Regions from separate parts of the Shigella sp. FC1967 genome, predicted to be linked through region 3. Evidence: predicted binding sites of a transcription regulator. Region 3 holds the regulator's gene; each other region holds the start of a gene.

Region 1 (4,776 bases), on a different contig from region 3:
AGTTTTAACACCAAATACTCAAATCGCATTTAGTGCCTTTATCGTTGAATGTATTGATACAACAGGGGCTGGTGATGCCTTTATGTCGGGTTTGCTCGCTGCGCTTGCTGAATATGGGTTTGCTGAAGATGAACCATATTTATCAAAAATAGTAACGCAAGCGGCTGCTTGTGGCGCTTTAGCCACCACTCAAAAAGGAGCGATAGCAGCGGCACCCAGTCGTAAAAAATTACATGATTTTGTTCAGCAACAACCGCCTTTACATGTTAGGGAGATTTTCTAACATTTCACCCATTTTTTCTGGTTGTGGTTTTTACCACGGTTTTCCCTTAATGGAATTTTCCTATTCTCCATTTATAACGACTTTTCTCGGAGTGGTTATTTATGGAGATTTTTTTATCTTATCTCTATCGCCGTATTGATGTTTGAGCAATCAGCGATGCTGATCATATAGTTTCGCCCATTTTAAGCGTATGATATTCAATCTTATTGACTTTTATTGATGGAACATTAAATGTGGGCTCAATCGGGCGCGGTATTAGCCATTTTTTCTTATATTCTTTGGGGGATAACCCCTCTGTTTTATCGGCTGTTACCTGGCGCGCAACCATTAGAAATGTTGGCTCAGCGTTTGATCTGGTCTATTCCTCTTTTATTACTCGTACGACTCTTTATTAAAAATAGGACACGATGGTACGCTGTTTTACAAGATAAGCGCTCTATTTTTATGTGTCTATTTAGCTCAATGGCGATGGCCGTTTCTTGGTGTACATTTACCTATGCATTAACACATCAACAAGTATTAGAAGCGAGCTTAGGGTATTTTATTAATCCACTTTTCTCAATTTTTATTAGGCGTTATCTTTCTTAAAGAAAAGCTGAATCCAGCAGAAAAGTGGGCTGTCGTCTTAATCTGTGCGGGTGTGGGCTATCAATTGTGGATGTACGGCGAATTACCTGTACTCGCTATTATGATGGGAGGCGCATTTGCTGTATACGGTTTGATCCGTAAATTTATTCGTTTTGATGTGATCACTTCTTTATTTATGGAAACGCTCTGGTTAATGCCATTAGCAATAGGGGTTACTATTTGGTTATTGATAACAGATAAAAGTGCACTACCTTCTGCTGACAATCTGACGCGTTTTTATTATGTTTTAACCGCACCTGTCACTATATTGCCATTATTGTTCTTTACCGCAGCCGTTAAACGAACCACATTAACTGTCATCGGATTGGCGCAATATATTGAACCGACCATTCAATTTTTACTGGCTGTTTTCTTATTCCATGAAGCTTTTGATGAAGTAAAAGGCGTGAGTTTTTCGCTGATTTGGTTAGGGCTTTTATGCTGTATCTTAGCGCTTATTCGAAAACGCCTTAATTATCTAAAAATTCAAAAAGGAAAACGTAGCCAAACGGTGTAATTGTTTTATTTCCCTGCTTGATTATTTTTTTGTCTGGCTATTTTTCTATCACGCTAAATCCGTTATGCTATATGAAATGCAATCGTTTGCGTGGTTGCGGTTTTTATTAATGGCGAGGATAAAAAATGACAGTGCTGGGTACGGCTCTTACACCAAATGCAACAAAAGTGATGTTATTAGGTGCGGGTGAATTAGGCAAAGAAGTCGCGATAGAATGCCAACGATTAGGTATTGAAGTGGTTGCCGTTGATCGTTATCTCAATGCTCCTGCTATGCATGTTGCTCATCGCCATCATGTTGTAAATATGCTTGATAGCGATGCATTAAAACAAGTTATAGAACAAGAGCGACCGGATTTTATTGTTCCAGAAATTGAGGCTATAGCAACGACGTTACTGATTGAATTAGAACAAGCAGGGCAAAACGTTGTTCCTTGTGCGCGTGCTGTAAAGCTGACGATGGATAGAGAAGGGATCCGTCGTTTAGCCTCAGAAACATTACACTTACCTACATCAAACTATCAATTTGTTGACGATGAGGTGAGCTTTAAAAAAGCCGCATTAGAAATCGGCTTCCCTTGTATTGTAAAACCTGTCATGAGTTCATCAGGAAAAGGGCAAAGTGTTATTCGTCACGAAAACGATTTAGCTCAGGCTTGGACGTATTCGCAAGAGGGAGGGAGAGCAGGAAAAGGGCGCGTTATCGTAGAGAAAATGATCCCGTTTGATTTTGAGATCACGTTACTGACTATTCATGCTGTTGATGGGATCCATTTTTGTGCTCCTATTGGGCATCGACAAGAAAAGGGGGATTACCGAGCATCGTGGCAGCCTCAGAAAATGAGTGATATTGCACTTGCTAAAGCAGAGCATATCGCGAGTAAAGTGGTTGAAAACTTAGGGGGTTATGGTTTATTTGGTGTTGAATTATTTGTTCAAGGCAATGAGGTCTTCTTTAATGAAGTCTCACCTCGCCCTCATGATACAGGATTGGTAACACTCATTTCTCAAGATTTATCAGAGTTTGCTCTTCATGTTCGTGCTTTTTTAGGCTATCCCATTGGGGGGATCCGCCAATTAGGTGCTTGCGCATCGGCGGTTATTTTACCCGCGCTTTATAGTACAAATATTGTTTATTCTGGTATTGAAAAAGCGTTGAAGGCGGATCGCCAAATTCGCCTTTTTGCTAAGCCTGAAATTGTAGGCTCTCGCCGTCTTGGTGTTGTGCTTGCTCATGCTGATACAATAAAACATGCATTGGATGAAGCAATTGCAGGTGCTGACGCTATTATTGTCAATGACGCCCAAAAATAGCGATATAACATAAGATTACTTACCGCTAAGATGAGAACTTAACTTAGCGGTGAAGTCCTGCGTTAATAAAATACGCTTGAGAACAGAGAGAAAAACAGACAGTAAGTATTATCTGGATTCAAATTTTAATCATATAAGACACTTAATCATTTTTATTCGCTTAATTTTTTACTCAACCCTTGAAACTTGCTTAACTATCCCCACTTTTTACTCATATTGATTTTTTTTCGCCAAATTAGGATTAATTGAGGTAAAAATGAGTATGAAAGGTCAGGAAACAAGAGGATTTCAGTCAGAAGTTAAACAACTTCTTCAATTAATGATCCATTCTCTTTACTCCAATAAAGAAATTTTCCTTCGCGAATTGATTTCGAACGCATCAGATGCGGCTGATAAATTACGTTTCCGTGCATTATCAGATGCAGCGCTGTATGAAAATAACGGTGAGTTACATGTACGCATTTCCACTGATAAAGAAGCTCGTACTCTGACTATCAGTGATAATGGTATTGGGATGACCCGTGATGAAGTTATTGATAATCTCGGTACTATTGCAAAATCAGGTACAAAATCATTCTTAGAATCAATCGGACAAGATCAAGCTAAAGATAGCCAACTCATTGGCCAGTTTGGTGTTGGATTCTATTCTGCGTTTATCGTTGCAGATAAAGTAACAGTACGCACTAGAGCGGCTGGTGAAAGTGCAGATAAAGGTGTTTTTTGGGAGTCTGAAGGCGAAGGTGATTACACCGTTGCTGATATTGAAAAAGCGGAGCGTGGTACAGAAATTACACTTCATTTACGTGAAGGTGAAGATGAGTATTTAGATGATTGGCGCCTGCGTAGTATCATTAGTAAATATTCCGACCATATTTCTTTGCCTGTTGAAATTGAAACGAAAAATGAAGAAGACGGCACTGTAACATGGGAAAAAATTAATAAAGCGCAAGCACTTTGGACTCGTAATAAAGCTGAAGTAAGTGATGAAGAATATAAAGAGTTTTATAAACATATCTCTCATGACTTTGCAGATCCACTAAGCTGGGCACACAACCGCGTAGAAGGTAAGCAAGAGTATACAAGCTTATTATATGTGCCTTCAAAAGCGCCTTGGGATTTATGGAATCGTGAACAACGTCATGGTTTAAAACTGTATGTGCAGCGCGTCTTTATCATGGATGAAGCTGAGCAGTTTATGCCAAATTACCTACGCTTTATCCGTGGATTAGTGGATTCTAATGATTTACCGCTAAACGTTTCGCGTGAAATTTTACAAGACAGCTCTGTGACACGTAATTTACGCAGTGCATTAACGAAACGTGCATTACAGATGTTACAAAAATTGGCAGAAAACAAGCCGGAAGAGTATCAATCATTCTGGAAAGAGTTTGGTTTAGTCTTGAAAGAAGGCCCCGCAGAAGATTCATCTAACATTGAAACTATTGCAAAATTACTACGTTTTGCATCAACGCATAACGACAGTGATGCGCAAACAGTGTCATTGGAAGATTATGTTAGCCGTATGGTTGAAGGTCAGGAAAAAATCTATTACATCACCGCTGATAGTTATGCGGCTGCGAAAAATAGTCCTCATTTAGAGTTGTTCCGCAAAAAAGGTATCGAAGTACTGCTGTTATCTGATCGTATAGATGAGTGGATGATGAATTACCTGACTGAGTTTGATGGCAAATCATTCCAGTCTGTAAGTAAAGCTGATGAATCTCTTGATAAACTTGCTGATGAAGAGAAATTGGCAGAGCAAGAAGAAACAGATAAACAATTAGCTCCTTTTGTTGAACGTATTAAAACCTTGCTAGGGGATAAAGTTAAAGATGTGAAATTAACCCATCGTTTAACAGATACTCCTGCAATTGTGACAACCAGTGCTGACGAAATGACAACACAAATGGCAAAATTGTTTGCAGCAGCAGGACAACAAGTGCCAGAAGTGAAATACAACTTTGAGCTAAACCCAAATCACCCATTAGTGAAGAAAACAGCAGAACTTACGGATGACGCACTCTTTGCAGATTGGG
Region 2 (4,776 bases), on a different contig from region 3:
CATTATAAACTTCGGTTTCACGACTTTGGATAATAATGGCGTCATTTTCTGTTGCTTGGCCTAAATAATGTAAACAATCCGCTAAGCCATATTCAGCAAATAATGCTTCGACAACCTCTTGATGTTCACCACGAATTTGGATCACACCACCGAGCTCTTCATTAAAGAGTCCCGCTAAAATATCTTCATCAAAAGCACTAATATCAACGCTTAAGCCACAATGACCTGTAAATGCCATTTCGGCAAGAGTGACAAATAATCCACCATCAGAGCGATCATGATAGGCCAACAATTTGCCATCACTGACCAATTGCTGCATCACATTGAAGAACTGTTTTAATTGCTCAACATCACGAAGATCTGCCGCTTTCTGACCTAGCTGACGATAAACTTGTGCGAGTGCCGTCGCACCTAATGCATTATGTCCATTTCCCAAATCAATCAAATACAAGCGGTTGCCTGCTTGTGTTGATAATTCAGGTGTCACTGTTTTACGCACATCTTCAACACGAGAGAATGCCGTAATAACTAAAGATAATGGGGATGTTACTTCTTTAGTTTGACCGTCTTTATCTTGCCAACGCGTTTTCATTGACATCGAATCTTTGCCCACAGGAATAGTAATGCCTAACGCTGGGCATAGCTCTTCACCAATGGCTTTCACTGCGTCATATAAACCGGCATCTTCACCAGGGTGACCTGCGGCAGACATCCAGTTAGCCGAAAGCTTAATGCGATTAAGCGCTTCTACATCACAACCCGCCATATTTGTTAGCGCTTCCCCGACGGCCATACGTGCAGATGCAGCAAAATCTAACAATGCGATAGGTGCGCGTTCACCAATAGACATCGCTTCACCATAATAACTATCTAATGTTGCTGTAGTAACAGCACAGTTAGCAACAGGAATTTGCCAAGGACCAACCATTTGATCACGTGCAACCATACCCGTTACCGTGCGATCACCAATAGTAATTAAGAAGGTTTTTTCAGCAACGGCGGGTAAATGAAGAACACGATAAACCGCATCTTTTAAATCGATATCTTTACGAGAGAGATACTCACCTTCTGTTTTAAGCGATTTTACATCACGCAACATTTTAGGCGCTTTACCTAATAATATGTCTAATGGCATATCAATCGGCTTATTATCAAAGTGTGTATCATTGAGCACTAATTCACGCTCTTGTGTTGCTTCACCGATCACTGCATAAGGTGCTCTTTCTCGCTGACATAACGCATCAAAAAGAGGCATTTTTTCAGGTGATACCGCCAATACATAACGCTCTTGGGATTCATTACACCAGATCTCTAGTGGGCTCATACCTGGTTCATCATTAAGAACATCACGCAATTCAAAACGACCACCACGACCGCCATCATTAACTAATTCAGGCATTGCATTAGAAAGACCACCAGCACCAACATCATGAATAAATAAAATCGGGTTATCGTCACCTAATTGCCAACAACGATCGATAACCTCTTGGCAACGCCGTTCCATTTCTGGATTATCACGCTGAACAGAAGCGAAATCTAAATCTGCATCTGATTGACCCGATGTCATAGAAGAAGCAGCCCCACCGCCAAGGCCGATATTCATAGATGGTCCACCAAGTACAATCAACTTGGCACCAACGGTGATTTCACCTTTTTGTACGTGATCTTCACGAATATTACCGATCCCCCCAGCTAACATAATGGGTTTATGGTAACCGCGAATTTCAATACCATTGTGGCTATTAACACGTTCTTCATAGGTTCGGAAATAGCCGAGTAATGCTGGACGACCGAACTCATTATTAAATGCAGCACCACCTAACGGGCCTTCAGTCATGATGTCTAATGCATTAACAATACGCTCTGGTTTACCAAAATTTTCTTCCCAAGGTTGCTCAAATCCAGGAATACGTAAGTTAGAAACCGAAAATCCAACTAGGCCCGCTTTAGGTTTTGCACCGCGTCCAGTTGCACCTTCATCTCGAATTTCGCCGCCCGATCCCGTTGCTGCTCCTGGCCAAGGTGAAATAGCCGTTGGGTGATTATGCGTTTCTACTTTCATCAAGATATGTACAGGTTCTTGATGATAGTGATAATGTCCTTTTTCTGAATCGGGATAAAAACGCCCCGCCACAGAGCCTTCCATTACTGCGGCATTATCTTTATAAGCTGACATGACATAATCAGGCGTTTGCTCAAACGTATTTTTAATCATTTTAAATAATGATTTATCTTGAGCTTTACCATCAATGATCCAATCAGCATTAAATATTTTGTGGCGGCAGTGTTCGGAGTTAGCTTGTGCAAACATATAAAGCTCAACATCGGTTGGATTACGTTGTAAGCGGTTAAACGCATCGACTAAATAATCAACTTCATCGTCTGCTAACGCTAACCCCATTTCGATATTAGCTTTTATTAGTGCGTCTTTACCTTTCGCAAGCACATCAATCGTTTTTAGTGGTGCTGGGGCTTGCTCAGCAAAAAGTGCATTTACATCTTGATAATTTAAAAAAATGGTTTCCATCATTCGATCATGAATAAAACCATAAAGCTGTTGCCACTGAGTGGCGGTCATCGTACCGCACTCAATAAAATAGGCGATACCTCGTTCAATTCGGACAACCTTGGCTAGACCACAGTTATGAGCAATATCTGTCGCCTTAGAAGACCAAGGTGAAATGGTTCCTGGACGAGGTGTAACGACTCGCATTTCCCCAACAGGCTCATGTTCTGTTAATGATGGTCCATAATGTAGGAGTTGACGTAATTTAATTTGATCATCTTCAGATAACTGCTCTTCCACTTTCGCGAAATGGACAAATTCCGCGTATATACTTTGTACAGGAAGATCATTTTCCTGACATAGAGTGAGTAATTTATTAATACGAAACGCGGATAAAGCGGGGGAGCCACGCAGGATTTCCATAGTATTGAGTTCTCTCTTTTAGCAGCTAGCCTGATCAATCATTCAGGGGAAACGCGCCTAGTATAATAGAATAACCGCCCAGACGAAACCGTTTGCGTGAACAAAATAACGGCATTTAACTTAGCGTGTTTTAATGATTAATTGGTGTAATCAAGTTGCGTCTTGCCAATATGTTAAGCAAAATGCTCGATTACTGGAAATTTATCCATGTTAAAATGACAATTTTACACACAACAACAAACAACGTTAACGAGAGCCAACCTATTGAATAATATAAGGATAAACTATTTTGTTATCGTTATCATAGCGCTTTTTTCAGCGGCGATTATCGCGTTGAATATTACATGGCCAGATAGGCAAAAAGCGCAGATAAATAAGATTTTATCTCGTGGTGAGTTAAGAATTAGTACGATACCTTCACCATTGATAACGATGAACGATAAAAAGGACCCCGTAGGTTTCGATTATGAATTAGTGAAACGCTTTGCTGATTATCTAGGCGTGAAACTTGTCGTTAATATGCGGACAAATATCAACCAAATGTTTGATGATCTGGAAAATAATAAAGCTGACTTTATCGCCGCCGGATTACTTTATAATAAAGAGAGATTAGAGACGACACGCAGTGGTCCTGCTTACTTTTCCGTTTCTCAACAGCTCATTTATCGTAAAGGGACATTAAGACCACGTAGCTTTGATACATTAGATGGGCGTCTTGTTGTCACAGCCGGCTCGGCTCATGCAAGTTTATTGCGAACATTAAAAGAGACGCAATATCCTGAGCTTGAATGGGAAGAATCAGATAATCAGACAACCTCTCAACTACTAGAGGCATTATCAGAAGGCAAAATCACCTATGTGTTAGCAGATTCAATTAGTGTTGCAGTACAACAACGCATTCATCCTAATGTTGCCGTAGGGTTTGAAGTCACTGAAAGCCGTCCATTAACATGGTATCTACCAGAAGGTGAAGATAATAGCTTATATGCAGCAATGCTCGATTACTTTAATCAATTATCTCAAGAAGATGTATTAGCAAGACTTGAAGAAAAGTATTTTGGTCATGTAGGTTCATTTGATTACTTCGATACTATCTCTTTTATTACGGCGATAGATTCTATTTTGCCAAACTATCAGCCTCTTTTTGAAAAGTATGCTGATACTTTCGATTGGCGATTATTGGCCGCTATGGCATGGCAAGAATCACATTGGGATCCTCATGCTACATCACCAACAGGCGTCAGAGGATTAATGATGTTAACTCGCCCTACTGCATCAAGTATGGGTGTTACTGACAGACTGGATCCTGAAGAGAGTGTTCGAGGAGGAGCGCAATATCTTAAGCATCTCCTTTCGCGCTTACCGGATTCTATCCCTGAAGATGAAAGAATTTGGTTTGCATTAGCCGCATACAATATGGGGTTTGGTCATATGCTTGATGCCAGAAGGCTTACTGAGCAACAAAATGCCGATCCTGACAGTTGGCTAGATGTAAAATCAAGATTACCTCTACTTAGCCAAAAGAAATATTATGCAGATCTCCCTTATGGCTATGCGAGAGGTCATGAGGCTTATCGTTATGTTGAAAACATTCGACGATATCAACTTAGCCTTGTCGGTTACCTTCAAGCTAAAGAGAGCAAAAATAAAATATTATCGAAAGATAAAGAGAATAATAACGAGGGTGAACAAGAAAGAACATCATTGTCATTGACTCAAGATATGGCTTATCAATAATTTTGATAATAAAAACAGCCCATTAAGCAACACAGCCTCTTTTTATAGAGGCTTATTTATTTCATTTCTACTATTCAAAAACCACTTCAACCATTAAACAATCTACTAAA
Region 3 (4,776 bases):
TTGTGTTCAAAATGCATTGAACGAATAGAATTAATAAAATAACTAATCTGCCATAATCAGCAAATAATCTGTTTAATGTTTCAAAATCCGAAAGAAAAATAAATAAAACGCTATTACAGCGTATAAGCAAGTATAGAGATGTAAATTGTTTTTCTCTAGAAAAGAAAAAGGCCATTTTTTATAAAATGGCCTTTTTAAGATAAATCCTAAAAGGGAGGGTGGTGATTATTCTACTGTTTGAACCGTGTGTTTGATAACAGATTTATTTCGCTGAATAAAGTAGCCAACAGCCATTGGGATTGCGGTTAACGCCATAATTGCAGTGGTGTTAATCAGAGGTTGTTGGCTGATAAATGCAGACACAATAAAACTGGCTAAGCTGCAAAGACCCAATTGAAGTGCATTTTGTAACGCAGCGGCTTTACCACTGATTTCAGGATAAGCGGATAAAGCATTAGATACCGCGATTGGATAAGATGCACCATTCATTGCGGCCATAATACAGAACGGAATTAAAATAGTCGTTAATGTTGGTTCCGTAAATTTAGCAACAAGGTATAAGGCGGTCATACTGACAGCATAACCAATTAATAACAGTGGTAGTAACGTTTTACCAGTCATTTTTGACAGTAAAATACGGCAACCATAACCACCCACCATAAATGCAATAGTTTGTGGAATATAACTTAAACCGATATCCTGTGGCGAATAACCCATTTTTTCAAGAATGATGGGTGAGCCGGCTAACCAAGCAAAGAAACCTGCACTACAAGAAGCGTAAACTAATACGTTACCTGTATAGAGAGGCGATTTTAGTAAAGTGATAAATGAAGCAGAAGATTGGTTCGCATCTGTGACTGATTTTTGTTTAATGTTTTTTAGCATTAATGTCGGTAGCATTAATACTAACGTTACTGCCATTAACAGCATGAAAATCATACGCCAGCCACCGTGCTCTAATAGCGATGCACCGATTAAAGGTGCAAGTGCAGGTGATAATGCAACCAGTGGCATAATTAAAGCAAAGACATGCTGAGCGCGAGATTCATCAAAACGGTCGATAACAAGAGCTTGCCAAATAACGGCAGCAGAGCAGACGCCGAAAGCTTGTAGGAAGCGCATAGCCAGTAAGCCAGTTGCACTTTCAACCCACAGCATACCAAGGCAGCCTAAAGAGAAAAGGCTTAAACCGATAAGAAGAATAGGTTTACGACCGACTTTGTCAGAAAGTGGTCCCCAAAGTAATTGAGCAACAGCAAAGCCAAATAAAAAGATACTTAAGCTATTACTAATAGCCCCTTCGCTAATAGCGAGTTCACGCTGCATCATACCAAATGCAGGTAAATACATATCAATAGCTAAGTAACCTAGCATACTTAAACCCGCTAGGTACACCATAAAGCTCATAGGTGTTTTTGATTGTGTGGATGTTTTAGAATTCATTTTATTTTCTATGCTATGTGATGTAGAACATTTTATATATTGTAACGAAGACTTATTTTACTTGTGAAACGGGAATATTTGGTTAATGCTGTGAAAAATTTTCAAAGGAATAAACTCTATGTGGTCAGAATACTCTTTAGAAGTTGTTGATGCAGTCGCAAGAACAGGAAGTTTTAGTTCTGCTGCTCAAGAATTGCACAGAGTGCCATCCGCCGTTAGTTACACTGTTCGGCAATTAGAGGAATGGCTTGCCGTTCCCTTGTTTGAACGCCGTCACCGTGATGTAGAATTAACCGAAGCAGGTAAAATTTTTATCAAAGAAGCACGATCTGTTATCAAAAAAATGAATGACACTCGGCATCTTTGTCAACAAGTTTCTAATGGGTGGCGCGGTCAGTTTAGTATAGCCGTTGATGGCATTGTAAAACCAGAAAGAACACAACAACTTATTCTCGATTTCTATCGTCATTTTCCTGATATTGAACTGTATGTCTATCCTGAAGTGTTTAATGGCGTATGGGACTCCTTGGTCAATGGGCGTGTTGATTTAGCTATTGGTGCAACAAGAGCCTCACCAATTGGTGAACGTTATAGCTTTAGAGATATGGGTTTTATGCCGTGGCGCTGCGTTTGTCATGTTGATCACCCTTTAGCAAAAGCACAACATCCATTAACGGATGATGAAATGCGGCCTTATCCAAGTTTATGTTTAGAAGATACCTCACGCAGTTTGCCAAAGCGTGACACATGGGCGCTAAATAACCAACGCAGGATGGTCGTACCAACATGGGATATGGGGCTTGAATGTTTGTTAGCGGGATTATGTGTAGGAATGGTGCCTTGGCACCGTGCTGAATCTTTAATTAAACAAGGCAAGCTGGTTACTTTACAACTAGCACAACCATTGCCAGACAGCCCATGCTGCCTGACGTGGGTCGATAAAAGTGAATCTCCCGCTTTAACATGGTTGTTAGATTATCTTGGAGATAGCCAAACCTTAAATGAGGAGTGGCTTCGTTAGAAATCAGGTCGTTGAATAAATATGAATTAACGACGGTAGTCGATAAAAGGACCATCAGCGACTGAACGACGCTCAACTAATCGTGGATGAACTTCGATTGTTTGGGCGTCTTCGCGTTTATTGACGATGCGATCAAGCAACATTGATAATGCCATTTGACCTAAACGTTCTTTTGGCTGGTGGACGGTCGTTAGGGCCGGTGTAAAATAACGAGCATTACGAATATTGTCATAACCCACAATAGAAATATCGAAAGGAACACGTAGGCCAAGTTCATCTGCTGCACAAATCGCACCCATTGCCATCACATCACCACCACAAAAAACAGCAGTAGGGCGATGTTTTTGATTTAGCATTTGGTACATGGCTTTATAACCAGATTCCGGCTCAAAGTCGCCTTGTACAATCCATTCATCTTTTACTGTGATTTTTGCTTCTTCCATGGCTTTTAAAAAACCTTGTAATCGGCCACCACCAGTATTACGTTCTAATGGACCAGGAATAATACCAATGTCACGATGACCTCGCTCAATAAGATAACGACCCGCAATATAGCCACCGTGGAAAGCGTTATCGATGATGGTATCTGTAAAGTCGCCACGCGCTTTACCCCAATCCATGACAACCATTGGAATATTACGATAGCCTTCTAAAAGAGTCAGAAGGTGATCGGGATATTCAGAACACATGACTAATAATCCATCAACACGTTTTTGTGCCAGCATTGCTAAATAGGCTTTTTGTTTATCAAGGTTATTATGTGAATTACATAAAATCAGTGTGTAACCTTTGCTATAACAACTATTTTCAACAGCTTCAATCACTTCAGCAAAGTAAGGGGCTTCACTGGACGTGGCTAACAGGCCAATAGATTTGGTGTGATTGACTTTTAAACTACGCGCAACGGCACTAGGTGAATAATTTAATTCTTTTATAGCGGCCCAAACTGCTGCCCGTGTGTTCTCAGCAACAAAACGTGTTTTGTTGATCACATGAGAAACAGTCGTGGTTGATACGCCTGCGCGTTTTGCCACGTCTTTTATTGTTGCCATGGTGTGGAAAACTCCTGACCTTCATTGGTCTCTTTTATCTAATTTTGTGGTTTGACTGCCAGTATAGTCATACATAGGGCAAACACTGGCAATAATTTAGCGATTAGCTGTGAATTTTGTATGATCTAGCTCAAAAGTGAAAGTATTAATCAATGTTATAAATTGTGCACTGGTCGCTATTTTAACAAATATTGATATGTGATAATAATTAACCATGACAAGGTTATGGTTAAAATGTGTATTATAATCATTTTGAGGGAGAAATAGATGGATACGGATCTGAAATTTGGTTTGAGTACAGCAGTTGCAGCGCTTGTTATGATCGTTTTATTTTCGACTATGTTATTCTAATCACTGCTTTATAGATTATCCGATCAATTTAAATAATAAATTATCGAATATCTGAATATAACAAAGGGCTCGAGGCCCTTTGTTATTTTATCACTAAAAATGAATCTGAATCACTCACCTTTGATTATCAAGCTCAATTAAGCAAGGTTAGCTTCAACAAATGACCAGTTAACCAATGCCCAGAACTCTTCTAAATATTTAACGCGCGCGTTACGGTAGTCGATGTAGTAAGCATGTTCCCATACATCAACAGTTAACAATGGTTTGTCTTCGCCTGAAACAGGAGTTGCAGCGTTAGACGTGTTAACAATTGCAATCGAACCATCTGCTTTTTTAACTAACCATGTCCAACCTGAACCGAAGTTTTTAGCTGCCGCATCATTAAATTGTTTTTTGAACTCTTCAAAAGAGCCAAATGCTTTGTTGATAGCATCAGCGATTTTTCCTGTTGGTGCGCCGCCTGCATTTGGTGCTAAGCAGTTCCAGTAGAAAGTGTGGTTCCATACTTGAGCTGCATTATTAAAGATGCCACCATCAGTAGATTTGATGATTTCTTCTAAAGATTTGCTTTCTAAATCAGTACCTTTAACCAGATTATTTAAATTGGTTACATAGGTTTGGTGGTGTTTGCCGTAGTGATATTCTAAAGTTTCTTTAGAGATGTGTGGCTCAAGAGCATCTAACGCATAAGGTAATTTTGGTAATTCGAAAGACATTGCGTACTCCTTTAAACTATCTATTTCGGGTTTTGTGCCTGAAATCATTCCATCAAAATCATTTGAATTGATAAAATGAGGCAAATGAATCACTAAGTTGTTACTATTTTGCTAATTATTTTAACAAAAATCTGCTGAAATAACAGCTAAATATCTTTTATCTATAGTTATAAGCCATATAGATTAATTATAC
Region 4 (4,776 bases), on a different contig from region 3:
AAGGTTTAATTCACTTTATTACTCATCCGAGCCATGGAATGTTAGTCGCGGGTCTATTATGTATTTTACTGTTTTCTCGTTTATTGGGATGGGAATACTTTGGCATAAATTATTAGGCGAAGATTATAACCGTGCTGTTAAAAATATGGTGGAAGAGGGCAGTGAATTATTTGGTTATACGCTCTGTTTAGCGAGTGTTATTTGGTATGGTTTTTCTGCTAAAGATCATGTTATTCCTACTGCGATTGAAAATAAAATATCAATCATAAAAAGCAGTAAAATAATCAATAAAAGCGCTAGTAAATATAATTTTATCAGCGCTTTTTTCTTCAATTTAAAATTGAACGTTAATAAAGGTATTTCTATTGTTGATCTTGTGTAATAACAGCATGAGGACCAAAACATTCATAATGAAGTTTTTCACTATGAATACCTAATTCAATAAGTTGCTTAGCAATAGATTGCATAAAAGGCAATGGACCACAAAAATAGAAATGCATATCAGGAATAACTAACCAATCTTCCACTTGGTTTAATGTCATTAAGCCTTCGAATTGATAATCTGTATTTTGCACGTCTTCAGAACGTGGTGTGCGATACCATATTGCTTGTTGATAGTGCGAAAGTTGATTGCCGATTTGATTAACTTCATCTTTAAACGCATGAACACCACCATGTTCAGCCGCATGTAACCAATTAATATTAGCTTGATGAGCTGAAAGTGTGTGTAACATAGATAGCATTGGCGTTAAACCCACTCCAGCTGAAATTAAGGTGACTGGTGTGGTTGGTGATACATCTAAATAAAAATCTCCCCCTGGTGCTGCGACTTGTAAAGTATCACCTTCTTGAACATGGTTATGAAGAAAATTGGATAAAATGCCTTGATCTTCGCGTTTTACTGCGATGCGATAGGTTTTATTATTTGAAGATTGAGTTAATGAATATTGACGTATTTCTTGGTTTTCAAGATGTTCATTACGGATATAAAGACTTAAATATTGCCCTGCTTGATAAGCAGTCACAGGAAGTCCATCTTCGGGCTCTAATTCAAAACTGGTAATAACATCACTTTGTTTTACTTTATGTTTAACTTTAAAGTTTCGTAGTCCTCTCCAACCTCCGTTTGCTTGTTCTTTTTGTTGATAAATTTGCTCTTCGCGTTTGATAAAGACATCAGCCAATACTTGATAAGCCGCACCCCAAGCGTCGAGTACTTCTTGTCCAGGACTAAACATCTCATCAATTGTGGCTAATAAATTTTCACCAACGATGGGATAGTGTTCAGGAAGAATATTTAAACTGGCGTGTTTTTGTGCGATTTTTTCAACAGCAGGCAAAATGGTGGCTAAGTTTTCAATGTTCATTGCATAAGCACATATCGCATTAAATAAGGCTTCACGTTGCGCACCACTGCTTTGATGACTCATCGTGAAAATGTCTTTTAACTCTGGATGGCGAGAAAACATTCGCTCATAAAAATGGGCAGTTAATGCAGGACCTGTTCTAGCAATGAGGGGAATTGTTGATTTAATTGTCGTGATAGTTTGTGCATCTAACATAATTGCTCCTGAAAAATTTTCAGTTTATTGTGAATTTTTATAAATTGCATTTTATATGCAACTTATCTCTTTTTTGATTATTTTGTAAATCTCTGTTTTTTATTTTTTTAACAAAAAATCTCAATTCTTAGAGAATGATGTGGGGGTTTGCAAAATAAGACGAGATGTGCCTCAAAAAGAGGAATAAGCGCAGGATAAAATGAGGTTGTTAAAAAGTAATAATGTACTGTTATAATTGGATGGCAAACGATTGCGTATTTTTTCATTAAGGGGTATCTCAATGAAGAAAAAAGAGTTTACACTGTATGGCATTCTTTCTCCCAAATGGGAGTTTGTCTTTAGTGAAGTTAGCTGAGTCAGGAGATGTGAATGTTAAAACGTGAAATGAATATTGCTGATTACGATCCAGAATTATGGAATGCAATGGAAGGTGAAGTGACTCGTCAAGAAGAGCACATCGAACTTATTGCTTCTGAAAATTATACCAGCCCTCGTGTTATGCAGGCGCAGGGATCTCAGCTGACAAATAAATATGCTGAAGGCTATCCGGGTAAACGTTACTACGGTGGTTGTGAGTATGTGGATGTTGTAGAGCAACTGGCTATCGATCGTGCAAAAGCATTATTTGGTGCAGATTATGCTAACGTACAGCCTCACTCAGGCTCTCAAGCGAATGCCGCTGTCTATATGGCATTATTAAAACCAGGTGATACTGTTTTAGGTATGAACCTAGCGCAAGGCGGCCACTTAACTCATGGTTCACCCGTTAACTTCTCGGGTAAACTGTATAATATCGTACCTTATGGTATTGATGAATCAGGTAAAATCGATTACGAAGATATCGCTGTTCAAGCTAAAAAACATCAACCAAAAATGATCATTGGTGGGTTCTCTGCTTATTCTGGTCTGGTTGATTGGGCTAAAATGCGTGAAATTGCAGACAGCATTGGTGCATTCTTATTTGTTGATATGGCACACGTAGCAGGTATGGTTGCTGCGGGTGTTTATCCTAACCCTGTTCCTCATGCGCATGTTGTTACAACAACAACCCACAAAACTTTAGCAGGTCCACGTGGTGGTCTTATTCTTGCTAAAGGTGGTGATGAAGAGTTTTATAAAAAACTGAACTCTGCTGTATTCCCAGGCTCTCAAGGTGGCCCTTTAATGCATGTTATTGCAGGTAAAGCGGTTGCATTAAAAGAAGCGATGGAACCAGAATTTAAAGTTTATCAGCAACAAGTTGCTAAAAACTCGAAAGCAATGGTAGAAGTTTTCTTAGATCGCGGTTATAAAGTAGTATCTGGCGGAACTGAAAACCACCTGTTTTTATTAGATTTAGTTGATAAAGATATTACAGGTAAAGACGCAGATGCTGCACTGGGTCGTGCAAATATCACTGTTAACAAAAACAGTGTACCAAATGATCCACGTAGCCCATTTGTAACTTCTGGTGTTCGTATTGGTTCTCCAGCAATTACACGTCGTGGTTTTAAAGAAGCGGAAGCTCGTGAATTAGCCGGTTGGATGTGTGATGTCCTTGATAATATCAATGATGAAGCGAACATTGAGAAAGTGAAACAAAAAGTCTTGGATATCTGCGCTAAATTTCCAGTTTACGCATAAGTTTGTAACGATATAATAAAACCCGTTGTACAAGCCCGCTTCGAGAACTTGTTCTTGGCGGGTTTTTTTGCATCTTAAAAATGGGGGATTGGATGGTTATTCCATCAACATTGTGGCTTGCCTTAGATTATTTTACCTATTTCTTTTCATACGGTATCTTTTTGCCTTTTTGGTCCATATGGCTAAAAGGAGAGGGTGTCGATCCTGCAATGATAGGTCTATTATTGGGTGTAGGTTTAACCGCACGTTTTGTTGGTAGCCTAATTTTAACGCCTGCGGTAAAGGATCCATCAAAACTTATCACTGCATTGAGATTATTCGCTTTTCTTTCATTACTTTTTACTGTTGCATTTATGATGGGGAGTCATTGGGCATGGTTATTCTTTGTGATGACCGGGTTTAACGTTTTCTTTTCACCAATGGTGCCTTTAGGGGATTCTCTAGCCGGAACGTGGCAAAAGCAGTTTCCTTTTGATTATGGAAAAATCCGAGTTTGGGGCTCAATCGCTTTTATTATTAGCTCATCATTGTTAGGCATTTTAATTGATGCGTTTGGACATCCCATTATTCTTTATGGATTGATTGCCAGTACATTTGCACTATTCCTGACATCTATGCTACGCCCTAAAGTTATGCCACAGGGTAAAGTGAAAAAAGCAGAACACAATAATGTGTCCTTTATAAAACTCATTTCAGATGGTCCCGTTTGGCGTTTTCTGCTATGTGTCTCTTTATTGCAAGGTGCACACGCAGCTTATTATGGCTTTAGTGCACTTTATTGGGAAAAAGCGGGATATGATACCGCAACAATTGGCTATCTTTGGTCATTAGGTGTGGTTTCAGAAGTGGTTGTTTTTATGCTGAGCCATCGTTTATTCCGCCGTTGGAGTGCAAGAAATCTACTCTTACTTTCTGCTTTTGCTGGACTGTTGCGTTGGGGATTAATGGGAAGTTTTACCGCATTACCTGCGCTTATTATTGTTCAGATATTACATAGTGGTACATTTACAGTGTGCCATTTAGCTGCGATGCGTTTTATTAGTGCACGTCAAGAGCACGAAATTATTCGTCTACAAGCAGTGTATTCAGCATTAGCGATGGGCGGCAGTATTGCGATCATGACCATTGTCTCTGGTTGGTTGTATGAAAAACTACCTAATCAAGAATCATTGATCTTCTGGTTAATGGCCGCATTAACGATCCCTGCTATGTTTATCAGACCCAAAGTACAGCCTCAAAATACCTAATTTTTTATTTCATAAAAATTAAGATCTGTAATATCCCTTGATATTGCAGATCTTTTTTTTTCTCCTTTAAAAGCGCATTTTTTGATCAAGTGAATCATTGATTATCATAAATATTAGGGGTAAATTTAATTCATTCAAATGAATGAATGTTAAAAGGTACTATTATGAATAATAAATTGGAGATCCCAGCGAGTTTTTCTTTACAAGAAAGAGACAGACGCTGGCAGTTAGCTCGAGATATTATGAAAGATAATCAGCTAGATACATTGATTGTCTATGGTGATAGAGAATCTGCCGCACCCGCACCATTTTGTATTGATCACTATTTTACAAATGATCGACTC

Evidence for each region. The regulator PurR, encoded in region 3, represses purine synthesis genes. The targets are predictions, from matches to a motif close to CANGCAAACGTTTGCNTG.
Region 1: purT (formate-dependent phosphoribosylglycinamide formyltransferase) is a predicted target of PurR. The motif match lies at 1,503-1,520, and genes of this name have one in related genera.
Region 2: purL (phosphoribosylformylglycinamidine synthase) is a predicted target of PurR. The motif match lies at 3,011-3,028, and genes of this name have one in related genera.
Region 4: glyA (serine hydroxymethyltransferase) is a predicted target of PurR. The motif match lies at 1,802-1,819, and genes of this name have one in related genera.

Annotation. Positions count from the first base shown of each region.
Region 1 is NZ_MIIZ01000843.1:3,620-8,395, forward strand. Features, by position in the region: gene BHE89_RS14350 (aminoimidazole riboside kinase) at 1-283, shown strand, start outside; partial or broken gene rarD (EamA family transporter RarD) at 515-1,427, shown strand; gene purT (formate-dependent phosphoribosylglycinamide formyltransferase) at 1,553-2,740, shown strand; gene htpG (molecular chaperone HtpG) at 3,003-4,776, shown strand, end outside.
Region 2 is NZ_MIIZ01001420.1:7,743-12,518, forward strand. Features, by position in the region: gene purL (phosphoribosylformylglycinamidine synthase) at 1-2,929, opposite strand, end outside; gene mltF (membrane-bound lytic murein transglycosylase MltF) at 3,194-4,666, shown strand.
Region 3 is NZ_MIIZ01000585.1:376-5,151, reverse strand. Features, by position in the region: gene punC (purine nucleoside transporter PunC) at 226-1,443, opposite strand; gene punR (DNA-binding transcriptional activator PunR) at 1,562-2,464, shown strand; gene purR (HTH-type transcriptional repressor PurR) at 2,491-3,516, opposite strand; gene cydH (cytochrome bd-I oxidase subunit CydH) at 3,784-3,867, shown strand; gene sodB (superoxide dismutase [Fe]) at 4,005-4,583, opposite strand.
Region 4 is NZ_MIIZ01000721.1:502-5,277, forward strand. Features, by position in the region: partial or broken gene BHE89_RS10910 (hypothetical protein) at 1-250, shown strand, start outside; gene hmpA (NO-inducible flavohemoprotein) at 363-1,562, opposite strand; gene glyA (serine hydroxymethyltransferase) at 1,932-3,185, shown strand; gene BHE89_RS10925 (3-phenylpropionate MFS transporter) at 3,278-4,432, shown strand; gene BHE89_RS10930 (M24 family metallopeptidase) at 4,597-4,776, shown strand, end outside.